Regions from separate parts of the Vibrio sp. R10-SF1-ISO8 genome, predicted to be linked through region 2. Evidence: predicted binding sites of a transcription regulator. Region 2 holds the regulator's gene; each other region holds the start of a gene.
What was found. The regulator CRP, encoded in region 2, controls carbon source genes, mostly activating them, when cyclic AMP is high. The targets are predictions, from matches to a motif close to TGTGANNNNNNTCACA.

Region 1 (3,269 bases), on a different contig from region 2:
AACTTTGCTTCAATACGTCGTATCTATGGGGCTGATATTTTTGTGCCTTGTCGCGGGCATTAATATTCAACACTTATTAGGTATCTCTATTCCTGGCAGCATCATCGGTATGCTGATTTTGTTTGGTTTGCTTGCGAGCGGACTCGTGCCTTCAGACTGGGTTAAACCCGGTGCCTCTCTCTTTATTCGCTACATGGTGCTGCTATTCGTCCCTATCAGTGTTGGCTTGATGGAGCATTTCGATATGCTAATCGCTAACGCCTTACCGATTTTAGCAAGTGCTGTAGGTGGTACTCTCATCGTACTGGTCGTTTTGGGGTTAATGCTCGATCGCATGCTTAAAGGAGGACAAAAATAATGTGGTTACTTGTCACTATTGTTGTTTTCTTTGCCGCACGTTGGCTATGCCAAAAAGTAAAAAGCCCTTTTATGAATCCTTTATTGGTGAGCCTAGCCGTTCTCATTCCACTGCTGACTTACCTGAAAGTGCCATTTGAAACTTACTATGCCGACAATCAGTGGATTAATTATCTACTGCAACCAGCAGTAGTCGCGCTGGCTTATCCTCTATTTGAGCAATTACCACAGATCCGAGCCAATTGGCGTATCATTATGCTGGCGTGCGGTGTGGGCAGTATCATGTCGATGTTTACCGCAAGCATGATTGCCGTTTACTTAAAGGCAGATATTTCTCTAATCGCAAGCTTGTTGGGTAAATCAGTGACCACACCGATTGCGATGGAGGTTTCTAGTCACCTTGGTGGTGAGCCCGCCATCGCCGCCATACTAGTTTTAATCGTTGGCCTGTTCGGTGCGATTATGGCTTATCCGATTTATAACTTACTGAACATCACTCACCCTATTGCCAAAGGGCTCACGATGGGGACGGTTTCCCACGCGCTGGGGACAGCAACCTGCGCTGAGAAAGACGGTCAAGATGCGGCCTTTAGCTCTCTAGCACTTGTGGTGTGCGGTGTTATCACCTCAATCCTAGCACCTTCTTTCTTCACCTTGGCAGTCTGGTTGTCAGCGTAAGTAATTGATGTCGAGCTGCAACTAGCGGCTCGACGCACATCACTAATTTCTCGCCTGTAATCGTTATCATGTGTGACATCACTCAAATAATGCAACAGACAATATCGTTACAATATATTTTGTGATCTTGATCGCCGAATAATTCTCATCTTTACATAAAATGTAATACCAATATCGGAGTTTACACACCAGTATCTGGCTCTAAACTCAAAGATATCAACGATGTTTATTAAAGGACTCACTATGAGAAGCCGCATTGAACAGGCGCTATCTGAAGTGCCACAAAACGTAGCAGATTTCTTATCTCCTATTCTTCTTGCTGACGATTTTGACGCGACGATTTCTTCAGAGCAATTTGAGCAACTCCTCGCTATTTCAGGTCTTGATGACGCAGAACTACGAGTATTGCTACTTCCATTTGCAGCCGCTTATTCCTATGCTCCGCTTTCTAAGTTTTATGTGGGTGCAATTGTTCGCGGCCTATCTGGCAAACTCTACTTCGGCGCGAATGTCGAGTTTGACGGCGTTCAACTAGGGCAAACCGTTCACGCAGAGCAATCAGCCATCAGCCATGCGTGGATGAAGGGTGAACAAGGCGTTGCTGACATCACGATCAACTACAGCCCTTGTGGTCACTGTCGTCAGTTTATGAATGAGCTTTCAACCGCTAACGAGCTAAAGATCCAACTGCCGAAACGTGAAGGTCAGCCACTTCATTACTACTTACCAGAATCGTTTGGCCCTTCAGATCTTGGCATCGAATCCGCATTGATGACCTCTGTTGACCATGGAAAACAGACACAAGAGCAAGATGAGCTATTACAACTGGCCGTCGCTGCCTTAAATCGTAGCCATGCCCCTTACACACATAACTTAAGTGGTGTCGCGATTAAGACCAAAGATGGCAAAGTATATCAAGGCGCATATGCAGAAAACGCTGCATTTAACCCAAGCCTACCGCCACTTCAGGTTGCGTTGATCCAGTTACTGTTAGACCGTAAGGAGCTCGAAAGTATTGATTCTGCGGCCTTGGTAGAAGTAGAAGACGGTACTATCAGCCATCTAGCTAACACACAAGCGACGCTAGAAGCACTAAACCCTGATATTCCAATCACTTACTTGGAACTTTAAACTGAGAAAGGCGCTAAATTAGCGCCTTTTTTGTATCAATTCGGGGTTAAACATCGAAAAACGGTTTGGGGTCGACTTCTAACTGACTAGGGGCTATCGCCTTTTTAATCGTTAGTTTGGTTGTTTTCATATCGACAAAACTTACATCGACAAAACGGTGATACTTACGCGAATAGAAACATTTGATTTCTGGTTTTAGCGGTTCGTGGGAATTCGAAGTCCAAATAATACCTACACGTCCATCACTCAACTCGACCAAAGCCCCAACAGGGAAAACGCCAATACAGTTGATGAATTTGTACACCAACTCTTTGTCTAAATGATTCGGTGTTAAGCTCAAGAGTATTTTAAACGCTTCTGCTGGGCTCATGCCTTGTTTGTAACAGCGATCGGCAGTCAACGCGTCATAGATATCAACGATGCAGCTCATACGACCGTGTAGAGGGATTTCATCACCTTTTAGCCCCGCTGGATAGCCGTTCCCATCGAGTTTTTCATGATGCATCAAACAAACGTCGCGGCTAACATCACTCAAACCTGTAACCGTAGTGATGATCTCTTTCGCGTAAACCTGATGAAGCTTCATATGCTCGAACTCTTCGGGTGTTAACCGAGCAGGTTTGTGCAGAACTTTATCATCAACCTTAATTTTGCCAACATCGTGCATAATGCCACCAATCGCCATTTGTTTTAGCGTCTCTTTCGGCAGGCCAAGATGTTTACCAAATGTCACGAGTAAAGTCGCAACATTGACTGAGTGTTCAAGTAAGTACTCATCTTTATTGCGCAGTGCAGACACACAATGCAATGCATCTGAATCAAGCAACACGGATTCGATCATGTCGTCTGCGAGATCATCCAGTTCGGAGACATGTATTGGCTTACCTTCAAAAGTTTGCGTCAGAATCCTGTTAGCCAGCCCTTTTGCTTCTTTGATGATTTTCTGCGCTTTCTTTTGCTGTGAAAAGCGGCTCACCTTTTTCCGCTTCACTGGTGTTGATGCTTCTTGTGGCGATTCAGTTTCTTCCACAACCTTAACGGGTTTAAAAACACTCCCTTTTACTGACAACTCCTTGTCTACCCAAGCAAATTTGACTCCATTT
Region 2 (3,269 bases):
ATCGTAAACCGCAATCGCCAGTTAACTGGTGCAAGCGGTGATGCGCCATTTGGTGGTCCGGGCGCGTCAGGCAACTTACGCCCAAGTGCTTACTACGCAGCAGATTACTGTGCTTACCCTATGGCTTCGATGGAAGGAGGAGAAACACTTCTTCCTGCAACGCTAAGCCCAGGTGTTGAACTATAAAAAACCATAAATTTTAGGGAATTCCCTTCTCGCCTCCCCGAGCCGGGAGGCATTTGAAACGTCACAGGCTGAAGGCTATCTGATCAAACTTTCTGGACACATTTGGTTGGATGGCCTTTTTTATAATTAAACAGATAACTACTCATTCTCCATTTACGTAAACCACCCCTACAAGGAGGCGTTATGACGCCAGATGTTTTATTCCAACAGTTATGGAATGACTATATTCAACGCTTATGTCCCTCTGCTGAACAAGTCCACCAACTTCTGCAAGAAGACGAAGCGCTGATCAATGACCACATTGCTCTGCGCACTTTCAATGTAGAACCCCTGGGCATTGCGACCCTTGCACAACCATTCTTAGACGTAGGCTACAAGCCATGCGGTGACTATGTGTTTGAAAGCAAGAAGCTTGTTGCCAAACATTATGAGCACCCAGACCCGAAACAGCCAAAAGTGTTCATCAGTGAATTGAAGGTTGAAGAGTGTTCTGCCGAGCTACAAGCTATTGTCGCTAAGCTTGTCGAGCAATTGGACACCAGTAAGCTAAAAGGTCATGAGTTCTTGTATGGCGGTCGTTTGTGGGACATCAGCTTTGCTGACTTTCAGACGTTAGCGAAAGAAAGTGAGTACGCTTCTTGGTTAGCAGCGCATGGTTACGGCGCTAACCACTTTACGGTTAGCGTCAATCAGCTCAACGCGTTTGAAGAAGTAAAAGGTGTCAATGACCACCTACGCGATTCCGGCTTTACCATCAATGAGTTTGGTGGCGAAGTGAAGGGCTCTCCTGATGTGCTGCTAGAGCAATCTTCAACGATGGCGGATAAAGTCGCGGTAACCTTCACTGAAGGTACAGAGATTATCCCTGGCGGTTTCTACGAGTTTGCTAAGCGCTACCCAATGAGCAACGGTGAACTTTATCCAGGATTTGTCGCAGCTTCTGCTGACAAGATCTTCGAGAGTACGAACGGGTAGAGAGTAGATGCGAGATTCGGGCTTCGCCCTGCGAGAGTCGAGATCGGACTTCGTCCTTCGAGAGGTGGGAGCTAGTAGTGAGGCGATAGAGCCTTATGTCTACAAGGTGTTGACAGAACGAGTCCTTAATCAGTCATAATTTTCTCGATTCTCGATTCTCGATTCTCGATTCTCGATTCTCGATTCTCGATTCTCGATTCTCGATTCTCGATTCTCGATTCTCGATTCTCGATTCTCGATTCTCGATTCTCGATTCTCGATTCTCGATTCTCGATTCTCGATTCTCGATTCTCGATTCTCGATAAAAAAGCCACCAATGTCTCCATTGGTGGCTTTTAAAATTTTAGCGGTTAATCGAAATTAACGAGTACCGTAAACCACGATAGTTTTACCGTGTGCAGAAATTAGGTTCTGCTCTTCTAGCATCTTCAAGATACGACCTACTGTCTCACGAGAACAGCCAACGATTTGACCGATTTCTTGACGAGTGATCTTAATCTGCATGCCATCAGGGTGAGTCATCGCATCTGGTTGCTTCGCTAGGTTTAGTAGCGTTTGAGCAATACGGCCAGTTACGTCTAGGAATGCTAGGTCACCTACTTTTTGGCTAGTCACTTGTAGGCGGCTTGCCATTTGCGCAGATAAGCGCATTAGGATGTCTGGGTTCACTTGGATAAGCTGACGGAATTTCTTAAATGAGATTTCCGCAACTTCACAAGGAGATTTAGCACGAACCCATGCTGTACGCTCTTGGTCTTCTTCGAATAGACCAAGTTCACCGATAAAGTCACCTTGGTTTAGGTAAGAAAGGATCATTTCCTTACCTTCTTCGTCTTTAATAAGAACCGCTACTGAACCTTTTACGATGTAGTACAAAGTTTCAGCTTTCTCGCCCGCATGAATTAGCGTGCTTTTTGAAGGGTACTTATGAATATGACAATGTGAAAGAAACCACTCTAATGTTGGGTCGGTTTGAGGTTTACCTAGAACCATAATATCTCACTTCCTCTGCAGGGTACGCTTGCCGCTTTCCATATTTTAGCTAAGCCTTAATCAAGACCTACTAGGATAAGAGCACTTTACAAATGCTGCAAGCCAACTTGTGTTTCGGTAAGAAATAGTATCCTTTTTCGAAAACGATTTCTTGATTTTAATCGGGTACAACTGGGGTTTTAGTACGCAAAACTGTGCACATGATCACGGTATGAAAAGTAATCGTGTTCTAGCTGTGGGTATTAACCAATTTTGCCCGTTTCGATGAGCTGTTGAAGTATCGGTTTAACGATTAGCTCCATGGCAAAACTCATCTTACCGCCAGGGACAACAATCGTGTTATGACGCGACATAAATGCCCCATCAATCATTGCCAGTAGATATGGGTAATCTACGTTTTTAATGCCTCGTAATCGGATAACAACAAAACTCTCATCTAAACTCGGAATGCCTTTGGCGTTAAGCGGGTTAGATGTGTCGACGGTAGGGACACGTTGAAAGTTAATATGAGTACGAGAAAACTGCGGGGTAATGTAGTTCAGGTAGTCATCCATTGAACGGACGATAGAGTCCATCACCGCTTCACGTGAGTGACCACGATCACGGGTATCTCGAACGAATTTCTGAATCCATTCAAGGTTCACGATAGGCACCATGCCAATCAGAAAATCAACATGCTGTGATACGTTAACCTCGCCATCGACAACACCGCCATGTAGACCTTCATAAAACAGGACGTCGGAGTTTTCTGGCAGATCTTGCCAAGGCGTAAAGGTGCCTGGCATTTGGTTGTATGGAACCGCTTCATCGAACGTATGCAGGTAACGGCGGATTTGACCGACGCCTTCTTGACCGTATTTGCGGAAGAACTCTTCAAGTCCATTGAAGTCGTTCGCCTGAGGGCCAAAGTAACTGATATGGCGACCTTGCTCACGTGCCTTACGGATTTCAACATCCATCTCAGGGCGCGTAAAGCGGTGGAAGCTATCGCCTTCAACCCATGCAGGTTTAACGTTCATCATATTGAACATCTTGCGGAAAGCTTCAGAAGTCGTTGTGGTACCAGCTCCAGAGGAACCAGTAACCGCAATAATCGGGTGTTTTGCTGACATGAC
Region 3 (3,269 bases), on a different contig from region 2:
TTATGAAGTTCAGGATACTGTATTGGTGAAAGTACCTCATCTCCTTTACCAAGTGCGATATCACCACCTTGGTAATCATCAATTATCTGCGGTTTTACATTTTCACCAGACGCGTCAGGCGCTGTATCCATATGGGCGATAAATCCGATTGCAGGTACCTCGTAATCGACGTTACTTGGAAGTTTCGCCATCAAGTAACCGTTGTGGTCCAAAGATACATTGGATAAACCGAGTTCTTGCAGTTCTGTCTTCAAAAATTGGGCAAACGTAAGCTGGCCTTCACTACTCGGGCAAACAGAATTTGCTGGGTCTGATTGAGTATTAAAAGCCACATAGCGCAAAAAGCGTTGAACTAATTCATTCATAGTAATATCTCTTATAATTCTGATTGAACTTAGAACATCCTACGCCTTCTGATTAGCGAATTTTTGCTATAAATCAGGTTTTAAGCAATCAGTGCCATACATGATGTAATTTTAGGTTTCAGTATTTTGGTATAAAAAAACCGAACAGTTCCCTGTTCGGTTTATAAACGTTCTTATAAAGCTTATAGCAAGATAAAGATTCCAGCTAAACACGCGCTCATTAGGTTAGCTAACGTGCCAGCTAGCACCGCTTTAATACCCAGGTTAGCGACCTCAGAACGGCGCTCTGGCGCTATTACACCAATTGAACCAAGCTGGATGGCGATTGAGCCTATATTAGCGAAGCCACATAAGGCGAAGGTGACAATGACCTGAGTATGTTCAGATAACATTGCTTTGTGCTCAACGAAGTCAATAAATGCAACAAACTCATTCATTACAATCTTTTGACCAATGTATGAGCCCGCCATTAGTACTTCATTTGACGGTACGCCAATTAACCATGCAAGCGGTGAAAACAAGTAGCCAAATAGCGCTTGAAGAGTCACTCCGGTAAAACCGGCAACTTCGCCTAAACTTTCAAGGCCAGTGTTTACCATAGCGATCACACTAACAAACGCGATTAGCATAGTACCCACTGCAACAGCGACCTTCATGCCGTTCATCGCGCCACTTGCAAGCGCATCGATAACATTGCTCTCTTGAGCTTTGTCCATCTCGATATCGGATTGATCGATTGGCGTTTCACGCTCAGGAACAATGATCTTAGCCATCATCAAGCTACCCGGAGCCGCCATGAAGCTTGCGGCAATCAGGTATTTCAGTTCTACACCTAAACCTGCGTATCCGCCAAGTACGCTACCTGCTACGGAAGCCATACCACCGGCCATTACAGCAAAGAGTTCAGAACGAGTCATACGAGAAAGGAATGGACGAACAAGAAGTGGAGACTCGCCTTGAGAAAGAAATATGTTGCCAGTCGCAACAAGAGACTCAGCTTTACTCGTACCTAGAAACTTCTGAATACCACCACCGATAAACTCGATGACTTTCTGCATGATACCAAGGTAATAGAGTGCTGAGATAAGGGCACTAAAGAAGATAATGATAGGAAGAACGCGAACCGCGAAAATAAAGCCTGTATTAGCAAGGTCACCGAACAGGAATCCAATCCCTTCATCGGCAAAACCAAGCAAGCTAGAAACACCGCTACTTAGACTTGTTAGGGCCGCTTGACCCCACGGGAAATAAAGCACCAGGGCGGCAAAACCGACTTGAAGTAACAGCGCACGAGACACTGTTTTCCAGTTAATTGATTTACGACTTTCAGATAGTAAAACCGCACACAATAACAATGCGATTACACCGATTAAGCCAAACAAAACATTCATTAAAGATTACCTCTACAAGCATTGAATAGGCAGCTGGTCCGGTCCATGGGGTCATTCACCATTCCCTGTGACGGCTTGTATTGGTAGAGCTGTTACTCTCAACCGGGCGGAAATTATAGCGCCAGATATGAGATATTCATCACATATTTTCACGCAAACGTTCAACCGTTCACTCAGTAACCAAACTTATGCATGAATAGCTATTGAATCTTTTCAAACTCCCATTTGTACTGTTTGGGCAATATGAACTCTATTGCTATAAAACATTGAACTAAGATCACAGTATTGAGCAATATACATTACAAAACTCATCATAAAGTTTGCGGTTCTAGGGAAAGCATCTAATTTTAAGTAAGAATTCTTAACGTACTTTTTGGTAACAAAAATAGATTCTCTAACAACGTCAATGGCTACTAGCAAACACAACGAATATTGCCCCGCAGATTTTGCGGGGCTTTTTTATGTTGGGCTTTCAAGTAGTAATTATTGTTAAAATCGTTAGAATACCTACCCATTTAATTTTGCCAAAAGACCAGCATGCAACGTGATTACACTTATCATTGCTTAACTCAGATGCCACGAGAAGAGCTAGAAGAACTCAGCCTAAGAATGGTTCACCGTTTGGTGCCAGAGGAATCTATGACTGAGCTTTTTACTTTTGATTTAGATGAAGCTGAAAACGATGATAAGCTTCAAGAAGCGCAATTCGACGCGATGTTGCGCATGAGTGCTATCGCGCTTAGCGAGCTCCCTGCTCTGTTTGAAGAATCAGAAAGCAAGAAACAAAATATTGAGCGTATGCAGCGCTTGTTATTGTGGCATTTCTACTCGGTTTCTTTTCATCTTGAACGAGCGATCCCTCTCGAGACTCATTGCAATCACGTTGAAATCATTGTCAAACAGTCACCACAAAATGCTCTTGAATGGGTAACGACGCTGACCGATCTGCTACGCCAGTACGCACAGATAGCTCAAGGTAAATAAAGAATTCGCCAACCGTTATTAGGTTGGCTCTATGAATTTATTGCCGTGACTCGATAAAGTATTGACCTTCTGAATATGTTTTCGACATACTCTATCTCTAAGCCCCAGAATGTATTAGTCAATTGCGCTACCTAGTTCTCATCTCTACCTTTTTATCTGCAGCAACGTACGCCGATGGTGAAATCGATTACTCCGATTGCCATAGCCAGCCTGATAGCGCTCAAATCCTTGATTCAGCTTTTAACTATGTGAATACCAAGCTTTGCGAGCCTGCGATCTGGTTCGACAGTTTTTTCGTTGATGAGCGTTCCGATCAAGACGCGCGAGCTGGTAGCACCGTCCGTTGGAGAAATGACTTCTCGTATGTCGAGGGGGAAGGATACAAGTTTAAGACTCGATTCAAAGCACGGTTTCATTTGCCGAAAGTGACCAAGCGTTTAAAAGTGGTCTTCGAATCAGACGAAGAAGACGGCCTATTCGACCTGTTTCCTCAAACTGGCGAAGATGCAGAGAATACGCTTGGTCTTAG

Region 1: a site for CRP is predicted at 1,107-1,122, ahead of cdd (cytidine deaminase). Genes of this name have one in related genera too.
Region 3: a site for CRP is predicted at 1,885-1,900, ahead of AC6R00_RS15460 (NupC/NupG family nucleoside CNT transporter). Genes of this name have one in related genera too.

What each region holds. Positions count from the first base shown of each region.
Region 1 covers NZ_JCBDHL010000005.1:91,138-94,406, forward strand. The annotation lists gene AC6R00_RS01625 (CidA/LrgA family protein) at 1-358, shown strand, start outside; gene AC6R00_RS01630 (CidB/LrgB family autolysis modulator) at 358-1,035, shown strand; gene cdd (cytidine deaminase) at 1,279-2,166, shown strand; gene AC6R00_RS01640 (cyclic di-GMP phosphodiesterase) at 2,213-3,269, opposite strand, start outside.
Region 2 covers NZ_JCBDHL010000016.1:190,060-193,328, forward strand. The annotation lists gene astD (succinylglutamate-semialdehyde dehydrogenase) at 1-186, shown strand, start outside; gene AC6R00_RS12800 (DUF1338 domain-containing protein) at 370-1,161, shown strand; gene crp (cAMP-activated global transcriptional regulator CRP) at 1,522-2,154, opposite strand; gene AC6R00_RS12810 (phosphoribulokinase) at 2,397-3,266, opposite strand.
Region 3 covers NZ_JCBDHL010000019.1:160,713-163,981, reverse strand. The annotation lists gene pepT (peptidase T) at 1-365, opposite strand, end outside; gene AC6R00_RS15460 (NupC/NupG family nucleoside CNT transporter) at 548-1,756, opposite strand; gene AC6R00_RS15455 (exoribonuclease R) at 2,294-2,740, shown strand; gene AC6R00_RS15450 (hypothetical protein) at 2,863-3,269, shown strand, end outside.